DNA from 3 places in the Streptomyces sp. NBC_00457 genome. Region 3 is predicted to be linked to each of the others. Evidence: riboswitches for the same ligand, from Rfam matches in the RefSeq annotation. Region 3 holds a riboswitch; each other region holds the start of a gene.
What was found. Region 3 has a riboswitch for cyclic di-AMP ahead of OG828_RS08220 (LysM peptidoglycan-binding domain-containing M23 family metallopeptidase). Riboswitches for the same ligand answer to the same signal wherever they lie in the genome.
Positions count from the first base shown of each region.

Region 1 (4,336 bases), 2.7 Mb from region 3:
CCAGACCCCGCTCGGGTCTGTTGATCAGGAACCGGCGCGAAACCCGAACCGGTCCACCGGACAGACCCTAAGGCGCCCCACTGACAGCCCGCCGCCGCCCTGAGAACATCGCCGAATTCCAAGGCCCAAGGGTCTCAGAGTTGGCGACGCCCCAGTCCGCTCAGAAGCCGAGGATCTTCCAGACCTGGCCGCCCGGCGTCTTGCCCTGTCCCAGATCCGTTCCGTCCCGGTCGGCGACGGACCAGGCCGAGACGTAGACCTTGCTGTCGTGCGGGTCGACGGCCACGCCCGCCGGGAACGGGACCTTCACGTTCGTCCGCTTGCCGTGGGAGACCTTGGTGACGACGCCGGCGAAGAGCTGGCTGACGTACAGGTCGCCCTTGCCGTTGAGGGCGAGCCCGGTGATCGAGCCGAAGCCGGACTTCCAGCCGAGGATCTTGCCGGTCCGGGGGTCGACCTGCCACACGCGCGCGGTGGGCTTCTCGCTCTCGCCGTTGAGCTCGCCGACGTAGAGCTTGCCGTCGGGGCCGAGCGCCAGGGAGGTCGGGACGGACTGGTTCTTGTCGTGGTCCGGGAAGACGGTGAAGGGGCGGGCCCGGCCCGACGGCGAGACCTCGATCAGGTCGTTGCCGGCGGCGTCGGCGACGATCTTGCGGCCGTCGGGGAGGGCGAGGACGGCGTACGGGTTGGACTCCACGGATGCCTTGTGCGGGTTGTGCTTCAGCTCCACGGCCGCGATGTCCGCGGCGATCTTCGCCGTGCCGTGGCTGATCTTCAGCAGCTTGCCGAGCTTGTCCCAGGGCGGGGTCGTGGGCACTCCGGCCTCCGGCGGGGCGAAGGTCTCGACGCCCCAGACCTTGCCGTGCCGCGCGGAGACACCGTCGACGCCGGTCGCGAAGCCGCCGTCAGGGGCGGCGGCCGAGGGCAGCCCCTGCACCACCCTGTAGTGCTTCCACGCGCCCCCGTTCCAGTAGATCTTGGTGACGGCCGACGTGAGGCCGATGCAGGTCTCGCCCTCCGGCCCCTCCCCGATGCACTTCTTGCCGCCGCGGCCCGCCTCGGCGACGTACAGGCGCCCGTGGTCGTACGACAGCTGGCGTGGATTGTCGAGGCCCTTCGCGATCACGCGGACGACGGGTTTGCCGCCGGTGCGGCCGGCCTGATCGGCGCCCGCGCTCGCGGGTGCGATGCCCGCGGTGACGGTGAGTGCGACTCCTGTGGCGATGACGAGTGCGGTGCGGTTCCTCATGGCCGTACTCCCTCTCAGCCGCCACGGCTCCCGACCGTGGCTGGCTGGAAGCTACCGCCCCGAAGCGGGCGGACGACGTCACTCCGGACAAAATACGAGCAACGCACCGCAGACCCTTCCGTATTGACCACGGCGAGCGACGCCCTGGGCTAAGGTCACGAAAATGTATCGGGCATTTCGCCCATCAACCTTCACAGAGGCCACACGAGTTGGTTAGCGTTCCTCCAGGCCGCACGACCCCTACCGGCGAACGTCGCCGGGCCGTACGGCCTCCGCCGAGTCCGGCACGCCCACGGGGCAGTCCGGAGCCGGGGACCCACCGAACTTGGGGTGAATCGGCCGGACTTCCCTTCGGGAAGCGGTCGTAGGGCAACCCTTCCGAACCACCCGCCCGAACCCGACAGCTAACTCGGTAGGCGGACGATGGAAGGAGTCGCCTCCCTTGGCGTCGCACCGCAAGTCGCGTCCTTCGGGTTCGCGCGTCGCAGGCATACGGACCCCCGCCCTCGCCACCGCGGCCCTCACCTCCGTAGCCCTGCTGTCCCAGTCGGCCAACGCCGCCCCCGCGGCCGACGACAAGCCGAGTCTCGAAGAGGTCGAGAAGAAGGTCGGCGATCTCTACCGCCAGGCCGAGTCGGCGACCGAGAAGTACAACTCGGCGAAAGAGAAGACCACCAAGCAGCGCAAGCGTGTCGACACCCTCCTCGACGATGTGGCGCAGCGCACGCAGAAGCTCAACGAGGCGCGCGAGGAACTGGGTTCCTTCGCCTCGGCCCAGTACCGCACCGGCGCCTCCGCCCCCGACACGGCGACCTTCCTGCTCGCGGACACCCCGCAGGACTACTTCGACCAGACCCAGCTGATGGACCGGATGACCGGCCGTCAGAAGGAGGCGGTCGACGACTTCGTCACGCAGCAGTCCGCGACGATGGAGAAGCGCCGGGAAGCCACCGCGAGCCTCGAGACGCTCACCGAGTCGCAGGGCGACCTGAAGGCCGCCAAGACGACCGTCCAGCAGAAGCTGGCCGACGCGCGCGAACTGCTGTCGAAGCTGACCGCCGAGGAGAAGGCGCGGCTCGCCGAGATCGAGCGGCAGAAGCAGCAGGAGGCCGAGCGCAAGGCCGCGGAGCTCGCCAGGCAGCAGGCCGCGGCGGAGGCGGCGGCCCAGGAGGCGGCGCAGCAGCGGCAGGAGACCGGCACCGGCACGTCGGAGTCCTCCGACACCTCCGTGGCCGACTCCTCGTACGCCACCAAGGCCGAGAAGGTCCTCGCCTTCGCCCGCTCCACGATCGGCAAGCCGTACGTCTGGGGCGCCACCGGCCCGGACTCCTACGACTGCTCCGGCCTCACCCAGGCCGCCTGGAACGCCGCCGGCATCTCCCTCCCGCGCACCACCTGGGACCAGGTGAACGCCGGCACGACCGTCTCCCTTTCCGCCGCCCAACCCGGCGACCTGGTCTTCTTCTACGACGACATCAGCCACGTCGGCATCTACATCGGCAACGGCATGATGATCCACGCACCGAAGCCGGGCGCCTATGTGCGCGAGGAGTCGATCTTCTACGACGGTGAGTCGTCGATCCACAGCGTGGTACGGCCGGCCTGAGGAAGCGTCTTCCCGTTGGGGTTGACGGCGGCGGGGACCGAGGCGATCGCTCTCGCGCGGGCCGCCGTCATCTCCGCCGCCGCACCTCAGGACCTCAGGTCCACAGCACCGCGATGAAGACGTTCGCCGTGGTCAGCAGTCCGACCAGGCCGAACAGCGGCTTCTCCACCTTCTCGTCGTCGCGCTTCACATAGACGAGCCCGAGGATCACGACCAGCAGCGCCAGCTTCACACCGATCTTGATGTTGTTGACGGACTGGTCGTCGGCCTGGTTGAGGCCGACCAGGATCATGCCGGTGACCAGCATGGTCAGCGCGCCGTGCAGCATCGCGGGGACGAAGCGGGCGGTGCCCTGCCCCATCGCCTTCAGCTGGGTGAAGAAGCCGCCGAGCAGGGCGGCGATGCCGATGATGTGCAGGCCGACGAAGAGATGGATGAGTACGTCCATGAGGCCGGAGCCTAATCAGAGGCGGTCGGGGCACATGACACCGGCCTGTGGCAGCGACACCCCGGCCCGGCTTGGCGCGGAGGTTGCATATATGCGGCCCATAGCAGCCCGTCATCCGCAGGAGTCCCGGAATCCTCACTTCGGTCACCACACTGCGTGAAGTCGACGGCCCAGGAACGGGATCACGATCGCTTACGGTCACCGCGCGGTCCGCTCACGTCAGTTCCGCGCAAGGCGTTACCCGTCCGACACACCCGGGTTTAGCGTCCTCCTCCAGGTGACCGGCTCCCCACCGCCGCCCGGGCCAGGGGCGGCAGTCGATCACCCCGCCGAAAAGGTCCGGCGGCGGTCCGCTCCCCCTGTGCGGGTCGCCGCCGGACGCAGAGCCGCCGGCGGCCCCCACGGCCCCGGCGGTCGGACGAAAGGACGTGCAGGTCCACGTGGCAGCGCACCGCAAGCCCCGACAGCGTTCGACCGGCGGCACATCGGTCCGTACGGCCGCCACGATCGCCCTCGCGGGCGCCGCGACCGCGACCGGTCTGGACGGGACCGGGCATGCGGAGCCGGAGCTGACGCCCGCTCAGGTCAAGGCGAAGGTGGACAAGCTGTACCAGGAGGCGGAGGTCGCCACCGAGAAGTACAACGGCGCGAAGGAGAAGTCGGAGGCGGCCGAGCAGCGCCTGCGGGACCTGCGGGACGAGGCGGCGCGCAAGACGGACGGCCTCAACTCCGAGCGGGCCGCGCTGGGTTCGATGGCGGCGGCACAGTACCGCGACGGCGGCCTCGACCCCGCGCTCCAGCTCGCGCTCTCCGCCGACCCGGACGGATACCTCCAGGGCGCCGAGTTCGCCGAACGTGCGGGCAGCCGTCAGGCCGCGTCCGTCGACCGCGTACGCAAGCAGCTGCGCGAGATCGAGCAATTGCGCGGCGCCGCGCACATCGAGCTCACCTCACTGAAGTCCCGGCAGGCCGAGCTGAAGCGGCACAAGAAGACGATCACCGGCAAGCTGGACGCGGCCCGGCGGCTGCTGTC
Region 1 is NZ_CP107905.1:4,477,642-4,481,977, forward strand. Features, by position in the region: gene OG828_RS20140 (ScyD/ScyE family protein) at 161-1,249, opposite strand; cyclic di-AMP (ydaO/yuaA leader) riboswitch at 1,513-1,683, shown strand; gene OG828_RS20145 (C40 family peptidase) at 1,692-2,855, shown strand; gene OG828_RS20150 (hypothetical protein) at 2,950-3,303, opposite strand; gene OG828_RS20155 (C40 family peptidase) at 3,744-4,336, shown strand, end outside.
Region 1: it holds a riboswitch for cyclic di-AMP, as region 3 does, so the genes downstream of both, OG828_RS20145 (C40 family peptidase) here and OG828_RS08220 (LysM peptidoglycan-binding domain-containing M23 family metallopeptidase) in region 3, are expected to answer to the same signal.

Region 2 (4,336 bases), 4.0 Mb from region 3:
CTGGCGCAACCTCCTCTTCGCCTTCTCCTGGGGCGCCTGCGCGGCGGCGCTGATAGCGATCGTCGCCAACAGCTTCGCGACCAGATGGATAGCGACGGCGACCGCGGATCCGTCCAGCGCGGACACCCTCGGGGCGACGGTGATAGCGCCGATCGTGGAGGAGTCCGCCAAGGCGGCGGCCGTACTGCTCGTCTTCCTCTTCCGGCGACGCGACTTCACCGGGATCGTCGACGGGGTGGTGATAGCGGGGGTCACCGCGACCGGCTTCGCGTTCACCGAGAACATCCTCTACCTCGGTACGGCCTTCGGGACCGACCAGCTCACCGGCGACCGCGGCATCGCCTCCGTGACCGCGGCGACCTTCTTCGTGCGCATCATCATGTCGCCGTTCGCCCACCCGCTCTTCACCGTCCTCACCGGCATCGGCTTCGGTGTCGCCGCGCTCTCGGCGGACCGGCAGCATGTCCGGCGCGTGCTCGTGCCGTTGTCCGGGCTGCTGCTGGCGATGGGCATGCACGCGATGTGGAACGGCTCGTCGAGCTTCGGCGAGTACGGGTTCTTCGCTGTGTACGCCGTCTTCATGGTGCCCGCGTTCGGGCTGCTGACCTGGCTGGTGATCTGGACGCGGCAGCGGGAGCTGAGGACCGTACGGGCCGAGCTGCCGGCGTATGTCGCCGCGGGCTGGATGGGGCCGGCCGCGCCCTTTGTGCTGGGGTCGATGCGGGCGCGGCGACTGGCCCGGGAGCACGCCCGGCGTCACTTCGGCAAGTCGGCGGGGCGGGCGGTGGCGCAGTACGAGGCGTACGCGACGTCGCTGGCGTTTCTGCGGCATCGGGGGCGGCGGGGGCGGGCCGGGGCCGACTTCGTCGTACGGGAGCGGGAGTTGCTGCGTGAGCTGTGGCAGCGGCGGGGGGTTGCTGGGCCGGCGCTGGAGCATGCGGCGCGGGTGGCTGCGCCGCCTTTGCCGGTGTACGGGGCGTATGGGAATGCGGTGCCGTATCCGTATCCGGCGTACAACCCGTATCGGACCTAGCCGGCGTTGCGAGTGGCCCGGCGTGGGGGCTGGGCGGGGGTGGGTCACGCAGCCCGGCGCTGACGGGGCGCCGCCTGCGCCCACCCGTGCCGCCCTAGGCGGCACGAATGCCCGCAGCTTGGCAGGACGACGACGCAGCGCCGCCTGCCGGGTGGGCGCCGACCCTGCGGCACGAATGCTCGCAGCTTGACTGGACGACGACGCAGCGCCGCCTGCCGGGTGGGCACCGCCCCAGGCCGCGCGAATGCCCGCGGCCGAGACCGCCCATGCGAATGCCCGCAGCCCAGACGGCGGCGGGCGGTCCGACAGCCCCCGCCGCAGAGCCCTACCTCAGGGGTTCAGCCCCTTGCTTCGCAGCCAGGCCATCGGGTCGATGCCGCCGCTGTCGGAGCTGCCGGTGTGGACCTCGAGGTGGAGGTGGGCGCCGGTGACGTTGCCGGTGGCGCCGACGCGGCCGATGACGTCGCCGGTGGCTACCTTCTGGCCGACGCTGACGCTGATCGAGGACTGGTGGGCGTACCAGAGCTCGGTGCCGTCGTCGAGGGTGAGGACGGTCTTGTAGCCGTAGGAGCCGTCCCAGCCGGCCTCGGTGATCGTGCCGCTGTGGATGGCCTTGATGAGCGTGCCGGTGGGGGCGGCGAAGTCGAGGCCGGTGTGGTAGCCGGAGGACCAGAGGGAACCGGCCTGACCGAAGGTCGAGGTGATGGTGTACGAGGAGGTCGGCAGCGCGAACTGCTTGGCCAGCTGGGCGAGCCGCTCGGCCTCCGCCTTGGCCGCGGCCTCCTCCTCCGCCTTCTTCTTCGCGGCGGCGGCCTTGGCCTTGGCCTCCTGCTCCGCCTTGGCGGCCGCTTCGGCGGCCTCCTTCTGCGCGGCGGCCTGCACGGCCTGCGCGGCCTTGCTGTCGACCTGGTCCTGCTGCCGCTCGGCCTGGGCGAGGATCCGGGAGCGCAGCGTCTCACCGGCGTCGGCGGCGGACTGCTCGCTCTCGGTGGAGGCCACGCTGACAGTGCTGAGCGCGGTCGCGGTGTCCGCCGAGTCCTCGGCGGCGTCGTCCGAGATGATCGAGCCCACGGACGGCAGGTCGGGCAGGGAGATGGACACCGGCGGCTTGCCGGTGTTGGCGCTGGCCATACCGCCCGCGCCGACGGCGGCTATGACGCCGACGCCGAGAACCGTGGAGCTACGGGCGAATGCACCGTTGCGCTGCTTGCTGACGCGGTGCCGGCCACGTATGGGACGAATGGACTCCTCGGTGGGGTTCCACTCCTCCAGCGGGCCCTCGTCGTCGGTGCGGAAGCCGCTGTACACAAAGGTGTCGGGCTCGCGCTGACTCGGCACGAAGGGGGCCTCGGGGGCAGGCCGGTTGGACGCCACGTAGGCGTACTCCTTTCCTTCCTTCTCGCCTACCGGGTTAGCTGACGGGTTCGGAGCAGGAAGGTCTCCTACGCGCGTATACCCTCCGTGCTTCCACGGTGGCATCCGCGCGATTCACCCCAAGGTGGTGGTTCCCCGGTTCCCTTGCGGAATTCGGCGCGTGCGCACGGAGCCGACTCTTGTGACGGCTGGGACGACCGCGCTGCGTTATCGAACGTTAATAGACGCGGGGGCCGGATTCCAAGCGGTTCCGCTTGATCGTTAACGTTTTTGCGCAGGACGTACAGGCCATGACCGGTGAAAATCGGGCGAGTTGACCACGCCGCGGCAGCAACTCAGCAGTCACATCAGTTCTGACGTTGCGTCAGTTGTTACCGGAACGAGGCCGTCCACTCACGCGGGGTGACGACGATCGAGCCCGCGGCGCGCGCGCTCGACGATCTCGTCCTCCGTGAGCGGCACATCGTGGTGACTGAGGCAGATAGGCACCTCGGTCTTGCTGAAGCCGGTCCCCTCGGTCGCGGCGTTGAACTGGCCGCTCCGAAGACCACCGAGGTTGTCGAGGGTCGCGTTGCGCGCCTCCGCCATGGTCTCGACGGCGTTGATCTGAGCGGGAACGGTAAGGCGGCCGATGAACTGGTTCACCGTGTTGCCCAGCGCCTGATTGTGGATCCCCCTGGGCGTCTGCGAGGCGAGGACCATCCCGAGTCCGTATTGAGGACCATCCCGAGTCCGTATTTCCGTATCTGGCGGATGAGTTCGACCGTGCTCTCCGTACTCGGATTCGCCGCACCGGACGGCACGAAGTTCTGCGCCTCGTCCATCACCAGCAGCCCGCCCAGCGCACGGTCGCCGACCGGGTGCGCCCGGAACCACGAGAACAAGGTCGCCTGGAGGCGGCTGACGAACTGGGCCGGTCCGTCGCCGGACAGGCCGAGGAGGTGGTGGCCAGGTTCACGATGCCCCGGTCCACGCCGATCCAGCCGACCGGCTCGTACTCCTCGGGATCCGGAATGTCGCAGGTGGCGATCAGGAACCACTTCCCGCCACGCCGGACGAGATCGCTCTCGCCCCTGCGGCAGGCCACAAGGATCTTGAGCTGGTCGGGCGAACAGGCGAAGCGGATACCCCTCATCCGCCCGTCCACGGTCCAGATGGAGACGGTGCGTGCGTCGTACTGCCAGGACAGGCAACGGTCGTCGAACGGCTGGGCCGCCTCCGGGCGGAAGAACATCGGAGTACTGACAGCCTTGCGGTGCCGCCTGGAGGTGGGCGGGCCGAGGTTCCCGGCCCGCAGGTTGGCCTTCAGAGTCGTGTACACCTCTTTCTGCAGGCGGTTGCGGTCCTTGAGGTTCTTGGCGAAGGCAACCTGCGAGGCGTATGTGGCTGCCCGGTTGCAGGCATGCAGGGTCGCCTGAAGGGCCGACGCCTGCTCGGGCGTTGGCAGCAGTTTCACCGCCATTCGCACGACGATCACCACAACCGGTGACATGTAGGGCAGTTGTTCGCATTCCCCGGCTCCGCCGGACAGCCGTGTGAACGCCCCGCGCCGGGCAGCAAGCAGAGCCTCAGGAGGGGACCCTCCCCAGCGTGAACCTCGGGGCATCCTCGCCAGAATCAGGCGGACCTTTGGACAGTCCCGAACACAGCAAGAGGCTCTTCGGACAAATCCGAAGAGCCTCTTGAACTGCATTTTTGGTAGCGGGGACAGGATTTGAACCTGCGACCTCTGGGTTATGAGCCCAGCGAGCTACCGAGCTGCTCCACCCCGCGTCGTTGTGTTCACTAGTCTACGCCATCCGCGGGACACCCATGACCACACGTTGATTCACCCTGCGGGTTTGCGCGCGTGGGTGAGCGTCTCCCAGGCGACGAAGAGCCCGTCGGTACCGGCCGGGCGGGTGCGCTCGGCGAGTGTGCGGGCGGCGG
Region 2 is NZ_CP107905.1:5,802,205-5,806,540, reverse strand. Features, by position in the region: gene OG828_RS26470 (PrsW family intramembrane metalloprotease) at 1-1,033, shown strand, start outside; gene OG828_RS26465 (M23 family metallopeptidase) at 1,364-2,407, opposite strand; cyclic di-AMP (ydaO/yuaA leader) riboswitch at 2,419-2,576, opposite strand; gene OG828_RS26460 (hypothetical protein) at 2,801-3,109, opposite strand; gene OG828_RS26455 (hypothetical protein) at 3,231-3,869, opposite strand; tRNA gene OG828_RS26450 (tRNA-Met) at 4,104-4,180, opposite strand; gene OG828_RS26445 (alginate lyase family protein) at 4,236-4,336, opposite strand, start outside.
Region 2: it holds a riboswitch for cyclic di-AMP, as region 3 does, so the genes downstream of both, OG828_RS26465 (M23 family metallopeptidase) here and OG828_RS08220 (LysM peptidoglycan-binding domain-containing M23 family metallopeptidase) in region 3, are expected to answer to the same signal.

Region 3 (4,336 bases):
CGGTGGCCTGGCCGTCACGTTGCACTACCGGATGCGCGACGACGTCGTGGAGCGCTGGGTGACCCTCGGCAACGAAGGGCCGGAGCTCGAGCTGCTGCGGGCCGACTCGGCGACCTGGACCCTGCCCGAGCGCGACGGCTGGCGGCTCTCCCAGTTGCACGGCCGCTGGGCCGCGGAGTCCCGGCTCGTGCGCTCCGACCTCACCTACGGTGAGAAGGTCATCGGCAGCCGCCGCGGACATACCGGACATCAGCATCTGCCCTGGGTGGCGCTGGACACCGACGCGACCGAGGAGCGCGGCGAGGTCTACGGCTGTGCGCTCGGCTGGTCCGGGTCCTGGCGGATCGCCGTGGCCCAACTCGCCGACGCGCGCGTGCAGATTACCGGCGGCGCCGGACACGACGACTCGGGCCTGCTGCGACTGGCGGCGGGCGAGTCGTTCACGACGCCCGTCTTCGCCGGCCTGTGGAGCGACGGCGGCTACGGCGGGGCGAGCCGCGCCTGGCACGCGTACCAGCGGACGTATGTCATTCCGGACGCGAGCGAGGACCGGCCGGTGCTCTTCAACTCCTGGGAGGCCACCGAGTTCGAGATCTCCGAGGAGCAGCAGCGGGCGCTGGCGCGGCGGGCCGCGGACATGGGCGTGGAGCTGTTCGTGGTCGACGACGGCTGGTTCGGGGCGCGGACCAGCGACCGGGCCGGGCTCGGCGACTGGACACCCAACCCCGACCGCTTCCCCGGCGGGCTCAAGCCGCTCGCGGACCACGTGCACGGTCTCGGTATGCAATTCGGTATCTGGGTCGAGCCCGAAATGGTCAATCCGGACAGCGATCTGTATCGCGCCCACCCTGAATGGGTGCAGCATCAAACCGGGCGCAAGCGGACGGAATTCCGCAATCAGCTCGTACTGAACCTCGCCCGCGAGGACGTTCAGGAGTACCTCTGGGAGCGGCTCGACATGCTCCTCTCCAGTGCCCCGATCGACTATGTGAAGTGGGACTTCAATCGCTGCTTCACCGATGCGGGCTGGCCGGGAGAGGCGTATCCGCAGCGGTTGTGGGTCGACCATGTGCGTGCGCTGTACGGCCTGTTGGACCGCCTGCGGGACGCGCACCCCGGCGTCGCCTTCGAGTCCTGCTCGGGCGGCGGCGGCCGGATCGACCTCGGGATCATGAGCCGTACGGATCAGGTGTGGACCTCGGACAACACCGACCCGCTCGACCGGCTCGCCATCCAGCACGGCTTCAGCCAGGTCCACCCCGCGCGCGTGATGGCGGCCTGGGTCACCGACAGCCCGAACGCCATGCTCAACGGCCGGGTCAGCTCGCTGCGCTTCCGGTTCGTGAGCGCCATGGCCGGGGTGCTCGGGGTCGGCGGTGACCTCACCGAGTGGACGGACGACGAGCTGGCCGAGGCCCGGAACTGGGTGGGTCTGTACAAGGAGATCCGGCCCCTCGTGCAGCGCGGCGACCTGTACCGGCTGCGGCCGCCGCAGGGCGGGCTGAGTGCGGTGCAGTACGTGCTCGGCGACGAGACCGTCGTCCTCGCCTGGCTCGAGGCGCAGCGTTACGGCGAGCCCGTTCCGGCGCTGCGGCTGCGCGGCCTCGACCCGACAGCGTCGTATGAATGCCGCGAAACGGGCGAAGTTCACCGGGGTGCGGTTTTGCTGCATCACGGGTTGCGCACGGGGCTGCGTGGTGACCTCGATGCGACAGTTCTCCGCCTGCGTCGCATCTGAGTGATCTGTCCGAATTAGGATCTTCATTCCAACTCGGTCTGGAATAAAGCCTCCTGGGGTGAAGCTGCGTGAGCAGCGTCATATTCGTGACCGAGCGTTGTCCGTCATGTTCACGTAATTCACGTGTTTTTCCAGGGGATTGAATCCGCCGACAGGGGCGGAATTCACGGAGGGTGACTGGGTTTTCTCACAAGGGATCAAGAGAAACGCACAACCATGGAACCTCTTGCTTGTCCCTTTGCGTCTTGGTCGCTTACGTTCGCCACCAATCCGGACGGACGCCCAATCCTGCCGCCGCCCGGAGACCGCTCAACTCACCCGTGAACGGCAGGAGCGGGGGACCCACTGGTACAACGCCTGTTCCGGTCTCCGGAACGGCTAGGGGTTAAGTCGCCACCGCGCGGCCGGACATCTCCAGTCCGCACCCGACAGCTCACCTCGTAGGCGCCGGAGAGGAATTCGTCATGCCCGCGAAGGGTAAGCACCGCCGTCCCAAGAGTCAGCGCTTCACTCGCTCGATCGCCGTCGCCGGAACCGGTGGCGCCGCGCTCGCCCTCCCGCTCCTGGGGGCCACCGGAGCGCACGCCGCTCCCGCAAAGTCGGTTTCGGAAAAGGCTGTTCAGTCGGTTCCGCAGACTGAAAAGAAGGCCGCCGAGAAGACCGCCGCCGCGAAGAGTTCGGGTGTGCGGACCTATTCGGTGAGGGCCGGTGACTACCTCTCCAAGATCGCCGACGAGCAGAATGTCAGCGGTGGCTGGAAGAAGCTCTATGCGGACAACCGGGAGGCCGTCGGCTCCGACCCGGCGCTGATCCACCCCGGCCTGAAGCTCTCGATCGGCAAGAAGGCCACGACCGGTTCTTCCAAGTCGTCGTCCTCTTCGTCTGATTCGCCTTCATCATCCGCTTCTTCGCCGAAGTCGTCCGGTTCTTCTGATTCATCTGCTTCTGGTGCGTCTTCTTCTGGTTCGTCGAAGTCGTCCTCGAACACGGCGACCACCCAGTCCTCCGACACCACGAGCACGGCTAGCGGCTTCTCCCTCCCCGTGGCCGGTGCCAGTATCGGTACCCCGTACCGCATGTCGGGCAGCATGTGGTCCAGCGGCTACCACACCGGCGTCGACTTCGCCGCCCCGACCGGCACTCCGCTCAAGGCCGTCGGCGCGGGCACGGTCGTCTCCGCGGGCTGGGGCGGCGCGTACGGCAACGAGGTCGTCATCAAGCTGGCCGACGGCCACTACGCGCAGTACGCCCACCTGTCCTCGCTCTCCGTCTCCAGCGGCCAGAGCGTGGCCGCGGGCCAGCAGATAGGCCTCTCCGGCTCGACCGGCAACTCGACCGGACCGCACCTGCACTTCGAGATCCGCACGACCCCGGACTACGGCTCGGACGTCGACCCCGTCGCCTACCTCCGCTCGAAGGGCGTCTCCGTCGGCTGACACCCGGCGCCTAAGCCGCCCCCACGCCACCGAAGGCCGGACCCCGATCCCCGGGTCCGGCCTTCGGTGTCGGCCGTGCGGGAATCCCGGTCGGGACGTATTCCTGAATTGGCGAACACTTTAGGAGTGGCTTATCTCACCGTCCGTCAACCCCTTCCTACGGTCGCGTAGCTCACATCGGAAGGTGAATCATGGGCCGATGTGGCAGACGATTCGAAGAATGACATCAGATCAGTGATCGGGTCGTACGTGGCGCTGGGGGACAGCTTCACCGAGGGCGTCGGCGACCCCGGCCCCGACGGGGCGTTCGTCGGCTGGGCCGACCGATTCGCGGTACTGCTCGCGGACCGGCGGCCGGAGGGCGACTTCGAGTACACCAACCTTGCCGTGCGCGGCAAACTCCTCGACCAGATCGTGGCCGACCAACTCCCCCGGGCCGTCCGACTCGCCCCGGACCTGGTCTCGTTCTGCGCGGGCGGCAACGACATCCTCCGGCCCGGAACCGACCCCGACGAGGTCGCCGAGCGCTTCGAGCGGGCGATCGTGCAACTCACCTCGGCCGTCGGCACCGTCATGGTGACGACCGGCTTCGACACCCGGCGCGTCCCGGTGCTGAAGCATCTGCGCGGCAAGATCGCCACCTACAACGGACATGTCCGGGCCATCGCCGACCGGTACGGCTGCCCGGTGCTCGACCTGTGGTCCCTGAAGGCCATTCAGGACCGGCGGGCCTGGGACGGCGACCGGCTCCACCTCTCGGCCGAGGGGCACACGCGCGTGGCGCTGCGCGCCGGCCAGGTCCTCGGCCTGGAGATCCCGGCCGACCCCGAGCAGCCCTGGCCCCCGCTGCCGCCGCGCGGCACCCTCGAGGTGCGGCGGGACGACGTCCACTGGGCGCGCGAGTATCTGGTGCCGTGGATCGGGCGGCGGTTGCGCGGGGAGTCGTCGGGCGACCATGTGACGGCGAAGGGCACGCTGTCGCCGGACGACATCAAGGAGCGGATCGCGTCCGTGGCTTGAGCCTGTGCCTCAGCGGGGGTGGTGGGGCGGCCCGGCTCACCACCCCGCCCGGCTGAGAGCCGGCCCGCTCACCGCCCCGACGCCGTGAACGCCGCCCGCTCCAGCCCCAGTTCGCGGGCGAGGGCGTCGTCCACCCATTCCT
Region 3 is NZ_CP107905.1:1,765,225-1,769,560, reverse strand. Features, by position in the region: gene OG828_RS08225 (alpha-galactosidase) at 1-1,738, shown strand, start outside; cyclic di-AMP (ydaO/yuaA leader) riboswitch at 2,035-2,200, shown strand; gene OG828_RS08220 (LysM peptidoglycan-binding domain-containing M23 family metallopeptidase) at 2,203-3,174, shown strand; gene OG828_RS08215 (SGNH/GDSL hydrolase family protein) at 3,409-4,194, shown strand; gene OG828_RS08210 (TetR/AcrR family transcriptional regulator) at 4,263-4,336, opposite strand, start outside.